One region of the Exiguobacterium sp. s34 genome, then DNA from elsewhere that is predicted to be linked to it. Evidence: riboswitches for the same ligand, from Rfam matches in the RefSeq annotation. Region 1 holds a riboswitch; each other region holds the start of a gene.
What was found. Region 1 has a riboswitch for S-adenosylmethionine ahead of KNO87_RS12265 (methionine ABC transporter ATP-binding protein). Riboswitches for the same ligand answer to the same signal wherever they lie in the genome.
Positions count from the first base shown of each region.

Region 2: linked by a shared signal. The riboswitch ahead of KNO87_RS08275 (MetQ/NlpA family ABC transporter substrate-binding protein) and the one ahead of KNO87_RS12265 (methionine ABC transporter ATP-binding protein) in region 1 are both predicted to bind S-adenosylmethionine.
Region 3: linked by a shared signal. The riboswitch ahead of mtnK (S-methyl-5-thioribose kinase) and the one ahead of KNO87_RS12265 (methionine ABC transporter ATP-binding protein) in region 1 are both predicted to bind S-adenosylmethionine.

Region 1 covers NZ_JACSKE010000005.1:227,731-236,787, reverse strand. Annotated here, with positions in the region: gene KNO87_RS12295 (acyl-CoA dehydrogenase family protein) at 1-510, shown strand, start outside; gene KNO87_RS12290 (hypothetical protein) at 600-1,331, shown strand; gene KNO87_RS12285 (arsenate reductase family protein) at 1,379-1,732, shown strand; gene gcvH (glycine cleavage system protein GcvH) at 1,781-2,164, shown strand; gene KNO87_RS12275 (PTS sugar transporter subunit IIC) at 2,211-3,269, opposite strand; gene KNO87_RS12270 (thioredoxin family protein) at 3,447-3,704, shown strand; SAM riboswitch class I at 4,156-4,262, shown strand; gene KNO87_RS12265 (methionine ABC transporter ATP-binding protein) at 4,340-5,368, shown strand; gene KNO87_RS12260 (methionine ABC transporter permease) at 5,358-6,020, shown strand; gene KNO87_RS12255 (MetQ/NlpA family ABC transporter substrate-binding protein) at 6,051-6,884, shown strand; gene KNO87_RS12250 (MDR family MFS transporter) at 6,983-8,197, shown strand; gene sufC (Fe-S cluster assembly ATPase SufC) at 8,376-9,057, shown strand, end outside.
Region 2 covers NZ_JACSKE010000003.1:256,672-261,125, reverse strand. Annotated here, with positions in the region: gene KNO87_RS08280 (methionine ABC transporter ATP-binding protein) at 1-824, opposite strand, end outside; gene KNO87_RS08275 (MetQ/NlpA family ABC transporter substrate-binding protein) at 836-1,657, opposite strand; SAM riboswitch class I at 1,730-1,833, opposite strand; gene KNO87_RS08270 (iron-containing alcohol dehydrogenase) at 1,875-2,891, opposite strand; gene KNO87_RS08265 (aminotransferase class I/II-fold pyridoxal phosphate-dependent enzyme) at 2,888-4,063, opposite strand; SAM riboswitch class I at 4,142-4,241, opposite strand; gene KNO87_RS08260 (AI-2E family transporter) at 4,400-4,454, shown strand, end outside.
Region 3 covers NZ_JACSKE010000001.1:554,606-559,059, forward strand. Annotated here, with positions in the region: gene mtnA (S-methyl-5-thioribose-1-phosphate isomerase) at 1-851, opposite strand, end outside; gene mtnK (S-methyl-5-thioribose kinase) at 848-1,999, opposite strand; SAM riboswitch class I at 2,081-2,183, opposite strand; SAM riboswitch class I at 2,389-2,490, shown strand; gene KNO87_RS02745 (2,3-diketo-5-methylthiopentyl-1-phosphate enolase) at 2,561-3,715, shown strand; gene KNO87_RS02750 (2-hydroxy-3-keto-5-methylthiopentenyl-1-phosphate phosphatase) at 3,712-4,362, shown strand; gene KNO87_RS02755 (methylthioribulose 1-phosphate dehydratase) at 4,359-4,454, shown strand, end outside.

The DNA of each region.
Region 1 (9,057 bases):
GGTGAATTGCCGCTTCTCGCAGAAGCACAAAAGCTTCAAAAAGAGCTCATGAGCTATATGCCACAAGAATTGGACGGCTCACCGCTCGCACGCGAGAAGATGCTCCTTTCAAACATGAAGAAGATCAACTTGATGGTCGCAGGTACAGCGGTTCAGAAGTATCAACAAGACCTTCAAAACGAACAAGAAATCTTGGCGAAGATCGCAGACATGATCAGTGCCATCTATGCGCTTGAAGCAGCGATCGCTCGTACGGACAAAGCGATTGCACGCACAGGCGATGAGAAGAACACGCTCAAAGTCCGTTACACGGAAATCTTTGCGGAACAAGTATTCAAACAAGTCGAACTCATGGCGAAAGAAGTGTTGTACGCAGCGGCGTCTGGTGACGAGCAGCGTATGCTTCTCTCGGCAATGAAGAAGTTCAGCCGCTACCAGCCGATCAATGTGATCGGGACGAAGCGCGAAGTCGCTGCGAGCCTCATCAAAGCGAACAAGTTTATCGTTTAATCCAATCGACAGAAAGGGTGGACCGGACGCGGTCGACCCTTTCTTTTTGGTCTCTCCGCCACGTACAATAGAAACGAGGGGGAGAGACGATGAAAAAACGAGAGATCTTGCTTGAACGGATGGAACGAATCGGGGAATCGGTCGCTACACACGAAGGAACGCTTATGTTGCTGGCATTAGGGTCGATCGGACAAGAGACGGAGCGGTTGGATGATTACTCGGACCTCGATTTCTTTTTGATTGTCGAGGACGGGCATAAGGCACGCTTTATCGACCGACTCGACTGGCTCGAAGTCGAGCCGCTTCATTATCAGTTCCAAAACACGAAAGACGGGCATAAGATTATGTATCACGATGGCATTTACGGTGAGTTCGCCGTCTTCGAAGTACATGAACTCGCAACAATCGCCTACACGCCGGGACGGATCGTCTGGCGACGGGATGAAGCACTCGATGTATTCGCGACACCGCATCTCGAAATCGCGCGTGAAGCGACGGCTTATTACTATGAAGAAGCGTTGACGAACCTATATGTCGGGTTGCTACGTGAACGCCGAGGAGAGACGCTCGCTGGATTCGAACTCGTCCAAGTCGCGGCCGTTCAGAACGTTCTGAAGGCGCTCGGTGGACAAGGGGACCCGTTCAACCCGACACGTCGGGTCGAGTCGAGACATCCACAAATGATTTCTTTCTTGATGGGCGGGGTATTAGGATATGGCAAGTCAGGTGTCGCGGCGGCGATCATCTTACGTTTTATCGAAGAGCGACATATGGTCAACACGACGATGAAACGAGAAATCGAACGGTTGCTTGAGACGTGAATTGATTTCTCAGAATATGCTACATTGATGAGAGAGGTGATGAACAGATGGTGACACTATATGGCTATCCACCATGCAGTACGTGTAAAAAAGCAGAAAAATGGTTGAAAGCGCAAGGCGTCGATTATACATACGTCCATATCGTCGAATCGACACCGACGAAAGAACAGCTCGCCGAGTTGTGGAAACAATCGGATTTACCACTCAAAAAGTTCTTCAATACGAGCGGGCAAGTGTATCGGAATGAAGGTATCAAAGATCAGCTTCCAAATCTATCAGAAGACGAACAACTCGAGCTGTTGGCGAGTAATGGTATGCTTTTGAAGCGACCAATCGTCACAAATGGTGAAAAAACGACGGTCGGATTTTCAGAAAAGTCCTTTACGGACGTTTGGGGCTAAGTGCTATAATACAGATGTGAGTCTAATTTATTTGAGGGGGAAGTTAGGATGAGCAAAGTACCAGCAAATTTACGTTATTCAAAAGAACATGAATGGGTGGAAGTAAACGGAACGAAAGCCCGCATCGGCATCACGGATTTCGCACAGAGCGAACTAGGGGATATCGTGTTTGTGGAACTCCCAGAAGTCGACGGTACGATTTTGCTCGACGAGCCATTCGGCTCAGTCGAATCAGTGAAGACGGTCTCTGAGTTGTATGCGCCGGTATCAGGACGCATCACAGCAGTGAACGAGGACCTCGCGGATTCTCCAGAACTCGTCAACGAGTCACCGTTTGAAAACGCATGGATGGTCGAAGTCGAGTTGACGGAAGAGTCGGACCTCGACAAGCTCATGACAGCTGAAGAATACGAAGCGATGATTCAAGGATAAGTAAAACCGGCCTCTCCGAATTGGAGAAGCCGGCTTTTTTTACGTCTTACTCGAAATCGAGACGATAGTGATCCGATTTGACGAGTGTCGCCCGTTCGAACACACGGTAGAAGAAAATCCCGAGTCCGACCGGGATGAGACCGAACAAGACGATGACGAGAAGCACGTTGAACAAGGCGAATCCGCCCGGCATGAGGTGTAGCGCGTTCACCGGTCCGATGAGTCCAGATACACCGAATCCGGCGCTGATTGGAGTCCCTTCGATTCTTAACATACCGGCGAGGGCGCCGAGAATGGCCGCATTCGCCAAAATCGGAAGCATCATAATGGGACGTCGGACGAAGTTTGCCATTTGAATTTTCGGTGACCCAAGGAAGTGTGCAATCGATGTACCGGTCGCGTTCGCCTGCCAACCCGCGATGGCGAGACCGAATCCGGCGGCAACGACACCGAGGTTTGCCGCACCGGCCGCAACGCCGGATAGGCTAATCGCGGTCGCAATTCCGACGGTCGAAATCGGCGAGACGATGATGAGCGAGAACGCCATCGCAATCAAGATACCCATGAGAACGGGTTGAAGATCTGTCATCGTCATGATGAGGTATCCGATGTATGTCGTAATCTGTGAGATGTACGTCAACAAGAAGGAACCGATCCCACCAGCGACGACAATGACTGTCATCGGCATAACGATGACCGTATACGTCTTCAAGTGGGGGGCGAGCTTCATGACGAGAAGGGTGGCAATCGCAGCGGTCACACCGGCTGTGATCACGTCACCGATGCCTGCCATCACGAACGCACCCTCGTTAATTCGAACGGCACCACTGCCGACATACGTCGCGATGGCAATCGTTCCTGCCTCTAGAATCGATCGTCCGAACTGCATCGCAACGGCCAGGCCGATAATGGCTGGGAGAAGCCGCATCGCAATCGTCGTCGCATCCAATATGAATTGAAGAGACGGAAAATAAGGGAGTATGGCTTTCGTGAGTTCACCGAGCAGTGCGCTCGGGATGAGGGCGATCAGAATCGCCATGCTGAGACCGTTTAAGACGTTCATCGTGAATTGCTTTGTCGTACTTGTTGCCTGTTCCGTCATCATTCATTCACCTGTCCTTCTTTTTTGCTGTTATGTACAAAAGCGATAAAGTTAGAACCCATATTATTCCTATCCGACAGAAGAGTCAAGAGAATCATTGAAAAATTCTGAAATTTCACGAGAGCACGATTTTTGAACGAGAATCAATCGACCATTATAATGGCAAGAGAGGTGAGAATAATGATTACAGACGGATTCTTATATATATACGCGCCAATGTGTGGTACATGCGCTGTCGCGGAGAAAATGTTAACGGTCGTCGAGGCGGTTGACCCTGAAATTCAGATTGAAAAGCGAGACGCGAACTATATTCCAAAAGAGCTTGAGGCCTATCAAGTGATGAGTGTCCCGGCCCTATTAAAGCTTGAAAATGGCGAGGTTCGGGATCGTCTCTATGCTTTTCAAAACGTCCAGCATGTCCTCTCTTTCGTGAAGTGAGAGAGGAACATTAGAATAATCTGAAAATTTTAAATAATCAGTTGACACAGAAAGTTCACGAATGGTATATTCATTACAACATCTTACTTGAACACAAAATAGGACGCGATATTCCCGACATCAAGACGTTTTGATGAAGCCGCTGCTACACTTTATACGAATACACGTCAGTCTTCCCTTCGATTGTCCCCCAAAAAAATCAAGCGAAGAAAGACGTTCCGTATAATCGCACGGTCCAAGTCAAGATCGAGTGATGATTGGTGAATCTCCCCCATATAAGGGTGGAAATCTTGAACGGGCAAAAGATTTTCATCTATGGGCTGTCCTTCCGTGACTCAAGGTGCTACGTTCTGTGTCGTCCTCGGACGGCACCTTTTTTTAATTTTTTTGAAAAAAGGATTTGACAGCAGAAAAAGCTGTCGCTATGATAAAGCTAATCGAATACACAACACTCTTATCAAGAGAGGCTGAGGGACTGGCCCTATGACGCCCAGCAACCGCGGAGCAATCCGAAATGGTGCTAATTCCAGCAAGGTGAGAAACCTTGAGAGATGAGAGCAATCGTTGTCCGTACGATAAAGTGCGCACGTTTGCTCAAACGTGCGCGCTTTTTTTGTTGTCAGGAGGGAAAAGAATTGATTCAATTACGAAACGTCGCCAAATGGTTCGATACGAAGAATGGTCGTGTCCAGGCGGTCGATGATGTGTCACTAACGATTGATCGCGGTGAAATTTTTGGAATAATCGGATATTCGGGGGCGGGGAAGTCGACGCTCATCCGATTACTCAACCGTCTCGAGTCACCGTCTAGCGGTGAAATCGAGGTCGCCGGGAGTGAGCTCACGAAGCTCAGCCCGAAAGGATTACGAGGGGTTCGCAAAAACGTCTCGATGGTCTTCCAGCACTTTAACCTTCTGTGGTCGCGCACGGTCGCAGAAAACATTAGCTTCCCACTCGAATTGATTGGGGTTCCGGCAAGTGAGAGGAAACGTCGGGTCCAAGAACTCGTTGAGCTCGTTGGATTGGCTGGTCGTGAAGACAGCTACCCATCACAATTATCGGGCGGTCAAAAACAGCGAGTCGGGATTGCCCGCGCGCTCGCTACGAATCCAGAGGTGCTCCTCTGTGACGAAGCGACGAGTGCGCTCGACCCGAAGACGACGGATTCGATTCTCGAACTGCTCGTCAGCATCAATAAGAAACTCGGCTTGACGATCGTCCTCATCACGCATGAGATGCACGTCATCCAAAAGATTTGTCATCGTGTCGCCGTGATGGAAGCGGGGAAAGTCGTCGAGACGGGTCAAGTCTCTGACGTGTTCCAACATCCGGAACAACCGATCACGAAAGAATTCGTGAAGCAAATCGGAGCGGTCGACGATCTGTCGCTCACGTTCGAACACTTGAAAGCACGATACCCAAGTGGTCAAATCGTCAAATTGAAATTCTTGAATGAGACGGCGGAACAACCGATTTTGTCTGACGTCCTTAAAACACACGATATCGGATTCAACATCATCGGCGGGAATGTGACCCAGTCACAAGTCGGTGCGCTCGGCACGCTATTCATCCAATTGATTGGGGAAGCAAGAGAAATCGACCGCGCCATCGCGTCGATTCGTTCGCAATCTGTAGAAGTGGAGGTGGAAAGCGATGTTTCCTAACGTAGACTGGCAAATCATGATGGAACAGACTTGGGAGACGTTATACATGACGCTCGTCGCAGGTGTCGCGACGTTTGTGATCGGACTCGCTTTAGGTTTGATTCTCTATATTACAAACGAATCGCTATTATTGAAGAATCGTCCGATTTACGTCTTTGTCAGCGCGATCGTCAACGTGTTTCGTTCGATCCCGTTCATCATCTTGATCATCTTGCTCATCCCGTTCACGTTGTTCCTACTCGGTACGATGCTTGGTTCGACGGCGGCGCTTCCGGCGCTCATCATCGGAGCGGCACCGTTCTACGCTCGTATGGTCGAACTTGCGCTTCGTGAAGTCGACCATGGTGTCATCGAGGCGGCCGAATCGATGGGAGCAACGAAATGGCAAATCATTTATAAAGTCTTGATTCCGGAAGCTCTTCCCGCAATCGTATCAGGACTCACGGTGACCATCGTTGCCATCGTCGGTTATACGGCGATGGCAGGGGTCGTCGGGGGCGGCGGACTCGGGAACTTGGCCTTCTTGGAAGGGTTCCAGCGCTCACAAAACGACGTCACGTTCGTGGCGACGGTGCTCATCTTGATCATCGTGTTCGTCATCCAATTCATCGGTGACCGACTCGTCACAAAAATTGATAAACGTTCAGCTTAATCACACATATACCATTTGGAGGGATTCATTATGAAAACTTGGAAAACAGTACTCGGATTGACAGCATTATCAGCATTCACAGTTCTCGCGGCTTGCGGCGGGGAAGAGGCAGACACAGGGTCTGGCGATGAAAAGACATTGATCGTCGGTGCATCGAACGTACCACACGCTGAGATTTTAGAGCACGTACAAGAAGAATATGAAGCAAAAGGTTACAAACTCGAAATCAAGAAGTTCCAAGACTACGTGCTTCCGAACAAGACGCTCGCAAGCGGGGAACTCGATGCGAACTACTTCCAACACGAGCCATACCTCGAGTCGCAAATGGCTGAAAACAAAGACTACAAATTCGCATCTGCGGGTGGTGTCCACATTGAGCCAATCGGTGTCTACTCACAAAAATACAAATCGCTCGACGAACTTCCAGAAGGTGCGGAAATCATCATGAGTTCATCGGTTGCTGACCACGGACGTATCCTTACGATGCTCCAATCAGAAGGTCTCATCACACTTGCTGAAGGCAAGACAGTCGATGCGACAGTCTCTGACATCGTCGACAACCCGAAAGACTTGAAATTTAAGACGGACGTGGAAGCAGCACTTCTTCCGACAGCTTACAACAACGGAGAAGGCGATGCGGTCCTCATCAACACGAACTACGCGATCGATGCAGGTCTCAACCCACTTGAAGATGCCATCGCACTCGAAGGCGAAGACTCACCATACGTCAACTTGATCGTCACACGTGAAGGAGACGAAGAAGATGAGCGCGTCAAGGCACTTCTCGAAGTATTGACTTCTAAAGAAACACAACAGTGGATCTTGGACGAATACAAAGGTGCGGTCGTACCGGTACAACAATAAGTAATCTCGACTCAGGGGTCATCCCCTGAGTCTTTTTTTGTCTAGTGTTCTTTCATGAAGAGAAGTACACTATATATGAAAGAAAAGGGGGGATTTGGATGAAGCTCACACAGATTCATCCGCTGACGTGGGGCGTCCTGTTCGGGACGTTTTTTGCACGACTGGCAACGTTTTTTGTCATGCCATTTTTTGCGATCTATTTGGCCACACTCGGGTTTTCAGCGAGTGTGATTGGAACGATTTTTGCCGTGACGGCGCTTTCGGGTCTGTTCATGAGCTTCTTTGGGGGAACACTCTCTGACCGATATGGGCGAAAACAGCTCATGCTAATCGGGATCGTGCTCAATGCCGTTACGTTCGCTGGCCTCGCGCTTGCGACCGAACTGTTTTGGTTTTACATGCTATCCATGTTGATGGGGATGTCGCGATCTTTCTTAGAACCGGCTTCACGTGCTCTCATTAGTGACACGACGCAGGCAGATCAGCGGGTCATCGTCTATAACGTCCGTTACTTCATGATTAACATCGCCGCGGCCATCGGACCACTCTTGGCGGTTGTCTTATCACTCACCGGTGTGAAGACCGCGTTCTTCGTTGTGACGGCTGTCTACATCGTGTATGGAATCATCATCTCGATCTTGTTTTACAAATATCCGTTTGAAGAAGGGGACGGTGTCAAAGCACGCCCGCGCTTGACGGAGACGTTTCGCGTTTTACGGGACGATCGGACGTTTCGTGCGGTCATCATCGGGATGATCTTTGCGATTATCGGTTACAGTCAGTTCAATTCGACGCTTCCTCAATTTATCGCGCTAAGCGATGGGTTGGAAGACGGTTCAAGATTGTTCGCTTACTTATTGACGACAAACGCCATCACGGTGCTCATCGTCCAGTATCCGATTATGCGTTTCGGGATTCGTGTCTCTCCCATCAAATCGCTCTTTTTCGGAATCTCGACATTGTCGTTCGGACTTCTGCTCATCGGATTTGCGACGGTGGAGTGGGTTCTCTTTGTCGCGATGGCCATTTTCACGGTCGGCGAGGTGTTGATGTTCACGATGACGGACGTGTTGACGGACGAACTGGCGCCAGAACATCTGCGGGGAACTTATTTTGGAGCGATGGGGTTGACGTCACTCGGTCAGACGATTGGACCGATTATCGGAGGCGTTTTACTGGATACGTTCGGCCAATCATCACTTCCGGTATTCGGAAGCTTGGCGGTGTTGACGGGATGTGGTGCCTTCTTCTTCGCTGCCGCCGTACGAGAGCGGAAAGCCGTTCTCGCACTCGTCGAGGAGAATGCCGGATAATGTCTTGATTTCCTACTATTAGCATTCTCAACTTTTATCATTCTATTGAGAATGAATTCTAAGGTGAGTCGCTTGAAATAAAAAAATTACTAGTCTAAGATTAGAATATATCTAATCTACGCCATTCACTATGGCGAGAAAATACGGAAGGGGTATCCGAATGTCTAACGTACCACAAATGAAAATTGATGACCTCCGCGTCTCAATCGAAGGAAAAGAGATTGTCAAAGGTCTTAACCTAGAAATTAAAGGTGGCGAAATTCATGCCATCATGGGTCCAAACGGGACTGGTAAATCAACACTCGCATCAGCACTCATGGGTCATCCACTTTATGAGGTCACTGGGGGAAGCGTCGAATTAAACGGCGAAGATGTCCTCGAGATGGAAGTCGACGAGCGTGCACAAGCAGGGATGTTCCTTGCGATGCAGTACCCGGCTGAAATCAGCGGTGTTACAAACGCAGACTTCTTGCGTTCAGCAATCAACTCACGTCGTGAAGAAGGTCAAGAAATCTCGCTCATGAAGTTCATCCGTGAACTCGATGCGAAGATGGAACTTCTCGAAATCCCTTCAGAAATGGCACACCGTTACTTAAACGAAGGATTCTCAGGTGGTGAGAAGAAACGTAACGAAATTCTTCAAATGATGATGATTCAACCGAACATCGCCATCTTGGATGAAATCGACTCAGGTCTTGATATCGATGCACTCAAAGTTGTCGCAAAAGGTGTCAACGAAATGCGTTCAGAAGAGTTTGGCTGCTTGATCATCACGCACTACCAACGTCTCCTCAACTATATCGAACCAGACTTCGTACACATCATGATGGACGGTAAAATCGTCATGTCTGGTGGCAAAG
Region 2 (4,454 bases), on a different contig from region 1:
ACAGCCTGTTCCGTCTGACTGCCGATGAACGATAGATGGACGAGTGTGCCACGCGTCTGTAATTCCGACACGACTTCTTCCGGGACGTCGAGGTTCGTCTTCAAGAACCGTTGCGTCGTTTCGTGTCTTGGATTTGAGAAGACATCCAACACATTCCCTTGCTCGATGATTTCGCCGTGATCGATCACCGCAACCCTGTCACAAATTCGCTCAATCACTTCCATCTCATGCGTGATGAGAAAAATCGTCAAACCGAGCTTTCGGTTGATCTCGAGCAATAGCTCTAAAATAGATTCCGTCGTCTCAGGGTCAAGCGCGCTCGTCGACTCGTCACTGAGGAGGATGTCCGGTTCATGTGCGAGCGCACGAGCAATGGCGACGCGCTGTTTTTGTCCGCCTGATAATTGTTCTGGGTAATGGTTCCGATGTTCGGATAGACCGACGATGTCGAGGTAGCGGTCGACCCGTTCACGGATGACTCCTTTCCCGAGTCCTTCGAGGCGGAGCGGGATGGCGACATTTTCTTCAACGGTCGCAGTCTTCAATAAGTTGTAATGTTGAAAGATCATCCCGATTCGCTGACGTAGCGAAGAGAGTTCTTTTTTCTTTAATTGTGTAATGTCTTGTCCCTCAATCTCAACGACACCTGTCGTCGGTCGTTCCAATAGATTGATCATCCGGATGAGCGTACTCTTACCGGCACCGCTTCGACCGATGATGCCGAAAATCTCCCCTTTTTCGATTGTGAGGGAGACGTCGTCGAGCGCGGTAATCGTATCTCCATTGACGTGAAATTGCTTTGTGATGTGTTTCAGTTCAATCATCGAATCCCTCCTTAGAACGCTGGTACGACAGAACCATTGAATTCTTCTTCGATGAAAGTACGTACTTCATCCGAATGGTAGTATGACTTCAACGTCTCGACAACTTCATCTTCTTTATTGGCTGAACGGACAACGACATAGTTCGGGTACGGGTTATCGACCGTGTCTTCGTGGAAAAGCGCGTCTTCGTTGATCGAAAGGCCAGCTCCCATCGCGAAGTTCGTATTGATTGCTGCAAGCGCCACTTCCGGAAGCTGTGTCGGGAGCTGTGAGGCTTCAAGTTCGATAAATTCAAGGTTGAGTGGATTCTCGGCGATGTCACGCTTCGTCGCCTTATCCGTCAGACCTTCTTTCAATGTGATGAGACCAGCCGTCTCGTATAGACGGAGCGCTCGAAGTTCGTTCGCCGGGTCATTCGGTACCGCCACTTTATCCCCTTCTTTTAAATCCTTGATATCCTTCAACTTCTCAGAATACAGCCCCATCGGGAAGGCGACCGTTTTGAATACGTCGTCAATCTTGTAGCCTTTATCTGATTTTTGAAGTTCTAAGAACGAGAGCGTCTGATAACTGTTCACGTCGAGACTGCCTTCGTCGAGAGCAGTGTTCGGTGTGTTGTAATCATTGAATACTTTAATGTCGATTTCAAGCCCGTCCTCTTTCGCGAGTTCTTGCACTTTCTCTGCAATCTGCTCGTGTGGGCCACCGGTCACTCCGATCGTCAGTTCTTCCGTGCTGAGCGTCTCGCTCGCCTCGGATTGTCCACACGCGGAAAGTGCGATTGCTGCAAGAAATGATGTACCTGCCAAAAGTGTTTTTTGTTTGATGTTCATGAATATTTCCTCCTCCAAATGAAAGCCCGCTACTCACGAAGAGCGGCGGGCACGACAAGTGAAAGTCGGACACGCTCATCTCCCAGACGTCTCGACTGTTGGAATTAGCACCATGATCATACTGATCTGGTTGCCGGGTTTCATCGGGCCAGTCCCTCCACCACTCTTGATAAGCAATCGGTTCTATTATTTTGTTATTATATTACTGATAAAAGCATTATTTGTAAACCATTTCTTGAAGATTTATGAGAATTTCTTTTAACCGTTCTAAATCATCGAAATCACGAAATCCTTGAATCTTGATTTCTTCACGAATCAATGTGACCAATTCATCGATTTGATCAAAACGAATACCAAGTTGCGCAAGTGAAGTTGGTGCACCGATGGATTGAAGCCAGTTCTCGAGAATTACGGTGTCCTCAGATGCTACCAGTCGCTCTTGAACCACCAATCCGAACCCCACCTTATCCCCGTGTAGCCAATGATGAGTCGAGTCAAAGCGACTGAGCGCATTATGAACGGCGTGCGCGACAGCAACACGTGTGCCGGCATCTCCAAACCCACCGACCGCACCACCGATTGCGAGGACGTGATCGACGATATATCGGATGTCCGTGCCGTAGCGACGGAAATCCTGTTCGCGGATCGACAGGTCCATCAACTTGCCACACTGTGCCGCGAGCGATAGCCCTGACTGAATGCCTGCATCCCTTGATGTCGTTCCGCTAATATATCGGGCCTCGTACCACTTTGCGACCGTATCGATCACGCCAGCCTTGAAATAGTCGTAAGGTGAATCACGTAACAGTCGTTCATCCGCGATGACGCGCTCGATGACGACCGAAAATGTGTCGTAACGGATATATGACCCTTCCTCAGTGTAGATGACGCTAAGCGGTGTGAAGGCGGCACAGTTTGACACGAGTGTTGGGACGACAATGAGCGGTACGCTCTGAGAAGCCGCGATTCGTTTTGCTGTATCAATCAATTTGCCGCCACCAACGGCAATCCATACGTCAGGTCGATAACCGTTCAACCGTTCAACTTCCTCGTCTGAACATTCTCCGGTAAATCGTACGCTCGGGAGATCCGCGAGGCGAGGCGACACGCGCACCGCCTTGCTATACCCGCTCTCCCCTCTCAAGACAAGCGCCTCCCGATTCCCGATACGCGCGGGAAGATTCTCAAGTGCGTCTTTCGAATGATCGTACTCAAGTACCGCCTGACGAATCATAGATGAACCTCCTCATAAGCCGCGAACAATTTCTCGATCCGTTCTACCGCTTCATCAATCTTCTGTTCAGACGATACGAGACCGAAGCGGATGTGGCGCTCCCCCTCTGTTCCGAAGAAATAGCCTGGTGTGACGGCGACGCCCGCCTCGTGGAGTAACTTTGTCGAGAAAGATTTTGCATCTCCCTCAGGCACTTTCGCCCATACAAAGAAGGAACCCTTCGGCGCCTCAATGTCCCACCCGGCACGGCGTAATCCGTCAATCAGTCGGTTTCGTCTTGTTTCATAAAGCGACGCGAGGTCGTCACGGAGTTCGCGAGGTGACTCGAGCGCCACGATGGCCGCCTCTTGAATGGCCGAGAAGACAGATACATGGACGTGGTCTTGATAGGTGTTGATTGCCTCGATAATGTCAGCATTCCCGACCGCGAACGCGACACGCCATCCTGACATATTGAATGCTTTCGACATTGTATAGACTTCGATTCCAATTTCTTTCGCCCCTTCGGCTTGAAGGAAACTCGGAGGAACGTGACTATCGAACCCGATGCTTCCATATGCAAAGTCATGGACGACCATCACATCATGTTGTTTGGCGAATGCGACGGTGTCCTCAAAAAATGCCGGTGTTGCGACAGCACCCGTCGGATTGCTCGGATAGTTCAAATACATGAGTCGAGCGTGAAGCGGATCGAGTGTCGAATAGTCCGGAAGGAAGCCGTTTTCTTCTTTTAACGTCAAATCGATGATCTCGGCACCGGCAAGACGTGCCCCCGAGATATAGTCCGGATACCCTGGGTTCGGCAGTAGGATGCCGTCACCCGGTTCGAGAAGGCATTGTGGGAGTGTGATCAGACCTGATTTACTGCCGATCAAGATAGCGACTTCCCGTTCCGGGTCGAGTTCGACACCATATTCCCGAGAATAAAATGATGCGACCGCTTCTTTTAAGCGCGCTTGTCCGCGAAACGGACCGTATTGGTGTGTCGACGGGTCCGTGATGGCACGTTCGAGCGCCTCACAGATTGGAGCGGGAGTCGGTAAGTCGGGCGTCCCTTGTCCGAGCCGGATAACGGTCTTTCCACTAGCTTCTACCGCCGCGACCTCTTCTGCTAATCCGACGAAGTGTTGGGTTGGTAAAGATTTTAATAATTGTGAACGTCTGTCTGCCATGATTCTTCCTCCTGATACGAAAAAACACCCCTTTCTGAGGAAAGGGGTGCTCAATACAGACGTATGTAGTCAACCACCTTCCCATCTCTCAAGGTCACCTTGCTGGAATTAGCACAGTATTTTGCAATCTGTTGCTGAAGCTTCATCGGGCCAGTCCCTCCGCTTCTCTTGATAGAAAGTGTTATTCGCTATGTAATTTTAGTATGTCCCTAAGTTAACCAGACATTTCCAACGGTGTCAAACATTTTTTTCAAGGTGAACATCTATTGAATCCTTTTCAAAAAACATTCATAGTAAAAGGGTAGAAAAATTATATTTGTATGAGGGGATAGAGCATTGGAGCTTAATCGTCAACTTATTTGGAAACTCAGTGTGATCGGTCTGATTTTAC
Region 3 (4,454 bases), on a different contig from region 1:
CGTTCCTCGATTTGAATCGTGTCGTCTGCTTCCAAATCAAACGTCGAATGCGGGGCGGCGACATAGAACGGGATGTTGTAGTGTTTCGCCAAAATTGCGAGCTGGAGCGTCCCGATTTTATTGGCTGTATGACCGGTACGTGTGATGCGGTCCGCCCCGACGATGATGGCATCGACTTGTTTCGTCTGAATCGTCCACGCCGCCATATTGTCGGTGATCAACGTGACATCGATGTCTGCCCGGTCGAGTTCCCATACGGTCAACCGTGCCCCTTGAAGCAGTGGACGGGTTTCCGATGCGAACACCCGAAACGGGATGCCACGCTCTTTTCCGACATAGAATGGGGCAAGCGCAGTACCATAACGTGACGTCGCAATGGCACCGGCGTTACAAATCGTCAATACATTGCCACCGGCGGGTAACACGGTGAGCGCATGCTCACCAATCGTGCGATACGTCGCCACGTCTTGTTCATAAATTTCAATCGCACGCTCTTTAATTGCTTTTGCGATCTGTTCAAAGTCCTCCCCTACGTTCAATCGTAGGAGTGATTCGATGACGTGCTGTAAGTTGACCGCCGTCGGTCTGGTCGCAATCAATCGTTGCCCGACTTGGTCCAATTGGCGGTGAAAATATGGATTATCTTGCAGACGTGATGCTTCTTTTGCGAGGACGAACGCCCCGAAATAGGCGATGGCCGGTGCTCCTCGAACTTGAAGCGACTTGATCGCATGTTCGGCCTGTTCGAGCGTCAACACTTCAATATAGCGCTCTTCTTGCGGCAACTGTGTCTGATCTAAAATCGTCAAGATTTCAGTGTCGGCATCGAAATGAATACTTTGCACACTCATACTCGCACCTCCGACAGGACTGGAATCAACTGGTCAATCGATTGAATCTGATGGCGCTGTTTGATGAGGCGCGTGCCGAGTTCTAAGGAGTGGCGTTTCCGTTCGATGCGAAGGTCGTCTGGTAGTGTTTCTAAGTCAGCGACCCCAGCAAGACCAATCGTTCGACGAATCAGTTCACAGCCTGCGTAACCAATCGCATCACTCAAAATCGACGGCAACAGTTCGTCCACGAATCCTACTGTGTTGAACGGTTCGACCGCCTGTGTGAAGCGTGTGCGGAACGTTTTTTCAAACGTCTCCCAGACGGTGAGCACTTCTGTGAAGCGTTCGAACCGTTTCAACGGATGCGCATACGTCGAGAACACTAAATGAGCAATGATTTGACCGATATCAAAGCCGAACGGACCATAAAACGCAAACTCAGGATCGATGATTTTCGTTTCTTGACGCGTCGCAAAAATACTTCCTGTATGTAAATCTCCATGTAATAACGCTTCATGTTTCGTCACGAACCCGACCTTCAATTTGGCCACTTCAATCTTCAGGGCGAGATCTGACCATAATTTTTCAACATCTGTACGAATGGCAGATTCAATCTGATTCGATTCTGCATCGCGATACGGGTCGGTAAAGATGAGTTTCTCCGTGATATCGCACAGTTCTGGATTATAATACTCCTTTTCGATTTGTTTCTTGACGAGTGGACCGTTCGCATAGTCAGACGTCGCAAACAACGTTTCACCGAGGAATGTACCGACGTGACGCGCTAAATTCGGATAGCTCTCGCCTTTTAGAAAGCCGGTGCGGACAATCTCAAAAGCTGATAAATCTTCCAAAATCGTATAAGCGAGTTCACGGTCGCTCCCGAGGACACCCGGTACGAACTGTGGAACGACTTTGGAAAACTCACGAAGGGCCAGCTGTTCAATCCAAGACCGATCAAGCGTGAGCGGCCAGCTCTCTCCAACGACTTTTGCGTATGGTAACGCCTGTTTCACAATCAATGACGTATCGCCTTGGCGAACGCGAAAGACGAGATTTAAATTTCCATCTCCGATTTCCTCACATTCTGCGATCCCCTCTTCTAGTAACCCCAACTGTCGAACATGGTCGACGACACTCTGTTCTGTAAACGCCTTATAAGCCATGATGCTTTCCCCTTTCCTGTGCATATACATGAAAAAAGCCCCTTTCTCCGCGAGAAAGAGGCACACCCAAATTGGTTGTTCCTCTCATCTTTCAGACATATGTCTGGTGGATGTAGCACCGTGCCAAATGGTCGGTTGCTGCGGCGTCTTAGGGCCAATTCCCTCTGCCAACTCGCGATAAGAGTAAATGATTTAATTGTGTTTGACGTGTTGAGACGAATATTACGGACTCGAGACGCTAGTTGTCAATCCTCTATTTTCGGTCGACTCCCTATTTTTGACACGCATATATAGAAACATTATTTTCAAACTTTTTTTCTCAAAAAAAGGAATTGACGAGTGAGCGATTCTATGTAAAAATTCAATTAAATTTCACAACTTCACAACTATTCTTATCAAGAGCAGACGGAGGGACAAGCCCGATGATGTCGCAGCAACCGACCAGAAATGGCACGGTGCTAATTCTTGCAGCTATCGCTGAGAGATAAGAGTTCATTGTTTTCGAATGACCTCTTGCCTTGGCATGAGGTCATTTTTTGTTTGACCTGAAAGGAGGAACTTATGGGAATTATCGCTACTTATGAAATCAAACATACCGATCACGTCGAACGCGTGGCTGAAAAAATCGCACATGAGCTGACCGTCGGCACGTGGACCGAGTTGAACCACATCGAGCAACATCAACTGCAGGCGTTCCGTGGTGAGGTCATCGAGACGTCCCAACAAGAAACGACGAGTCGCTTCTCTATTCGTTACCCGCTACATAATGTGACGCCAGACTTCTCGTCCATTCTGACGACGACGTTTGGAAAACTATCACTCGACCCAAGCGTCCAACTGATTGACCTATCACTCCCGGAAGAGCTCGCATCAGACTTCCCTGGTGCCACATTCGGTGTCGAAGGTGTTCGCGACATCCTTCGTGTACACGACCGACCGCTCGCCATGAGTATCTTCAAAGGTGTTATCGGACGGGACCTCGACTTTTTGGCGACACAGCTCCGTGACCAATTCAACGGCGGAATCGACCTCGTCAAGGACGATGAGATTTTATATGACAATCCACTTACCCCGTCGCTCGAACGGGCACGGGTCGGGGCATCGATCATTCAAGAACATCAAGAATTGACGGGTCGCTCCGTTCTATACGCCGTGACATTGAGTGGACCCGTCTTCACGTTACGCGAACAGGCGAAGCAATTGATTGAGGCTGGCGCGACCGCGCTCTTGTTTAACGTGTATACGTATGGGCTCGATGCCTTGCGAGAACTCGCCAAAGACTCTGAGATTCACGTTCCGATTTTGGCACATCCCGCTTTTGCGGGGGCGTTGACTGGATCAGTCCGCCATTCCCTCCTTTTCGGGAAACTGATTCGACTCGCCGGGGCGGACTTGACGCTCTTCCCGTCGCCGTATGGTTCGCTGTCGACACCGAAAGACGAAGCGCAACAGATTCAGACGTATGCGACAGAACCCCATTGGACGAAACCGATTCTGACGGTCCCATCTGCCGGGATTCATCCTGGACTCGTCCCGGACTTGGTTCGAGACTTCGGAACGGATGTCGTCATCAATGCCGGCGGCGGGATTCATGGGCATCCAGACGGTGCGGTCGCTGGAGCGAAGGCGTTCCGACAGGCGATTGACCAGACGCTTGGCAAGACGAACGATACCGATGCACTATCGACCGCGTTGGATGCGTGGGGTGCACGATGAGCACGCATGTCATCTGTGACTTCGACGGGACGATCACCGAAGAAGATAACATCATCGCGTTGATGCGACAGTTCGCACCTCCTGATTGGGTCGAGCTCAAAGATGCCGTCTTGAACCAGACGCTCTCCATCCGAGAAGGTGTCGGTCAGATGTTCGGCTTACTTCCGAGTGACCAGGAAGTACGATACCGTGAGTTTCTTCTTTCGACCATCACGCTTCGGCCAGGGTTCATCGAGTTTTTACAAGAGACGCAGTCACTTGGCTTCCGATTTGATGTCGTCAGTGGCGGTATGGACTTTTTCGTCCATCCGATTCTAGAAGGTCATGTCGTACCTGAACACATTTACTGCAATCACGTTGACTTTTCAGGAGAGACGGCACGCGTCACATGGCCTCATTCATGCGATGCCTATTGCTCGAACGATTGTGGATGTTGCAAGCCGACGATTGCCCGACAGATCGTCTCACCTACCGACACGTTGATTGTCATCGGCGACTCGGTCACCGATTTTGAAATCGCTAAACGGGCCGATGTCGTGTATGCGCGTGGTCAATTGATCTCTCTTTGTGAGACGGAAGGAATCCAACATATTCCGTTTGAGACATTCCACGATATTTCAGCTCATTTGAAAGGAGTGCGTGTATGACGATACAAGAACGATGGGTAGAACTTGCCGACATTAAAGACGAGCTTGCCGCACGGGACTGGTTCCCCGGGACAAGTGGCAACCTGGCAATC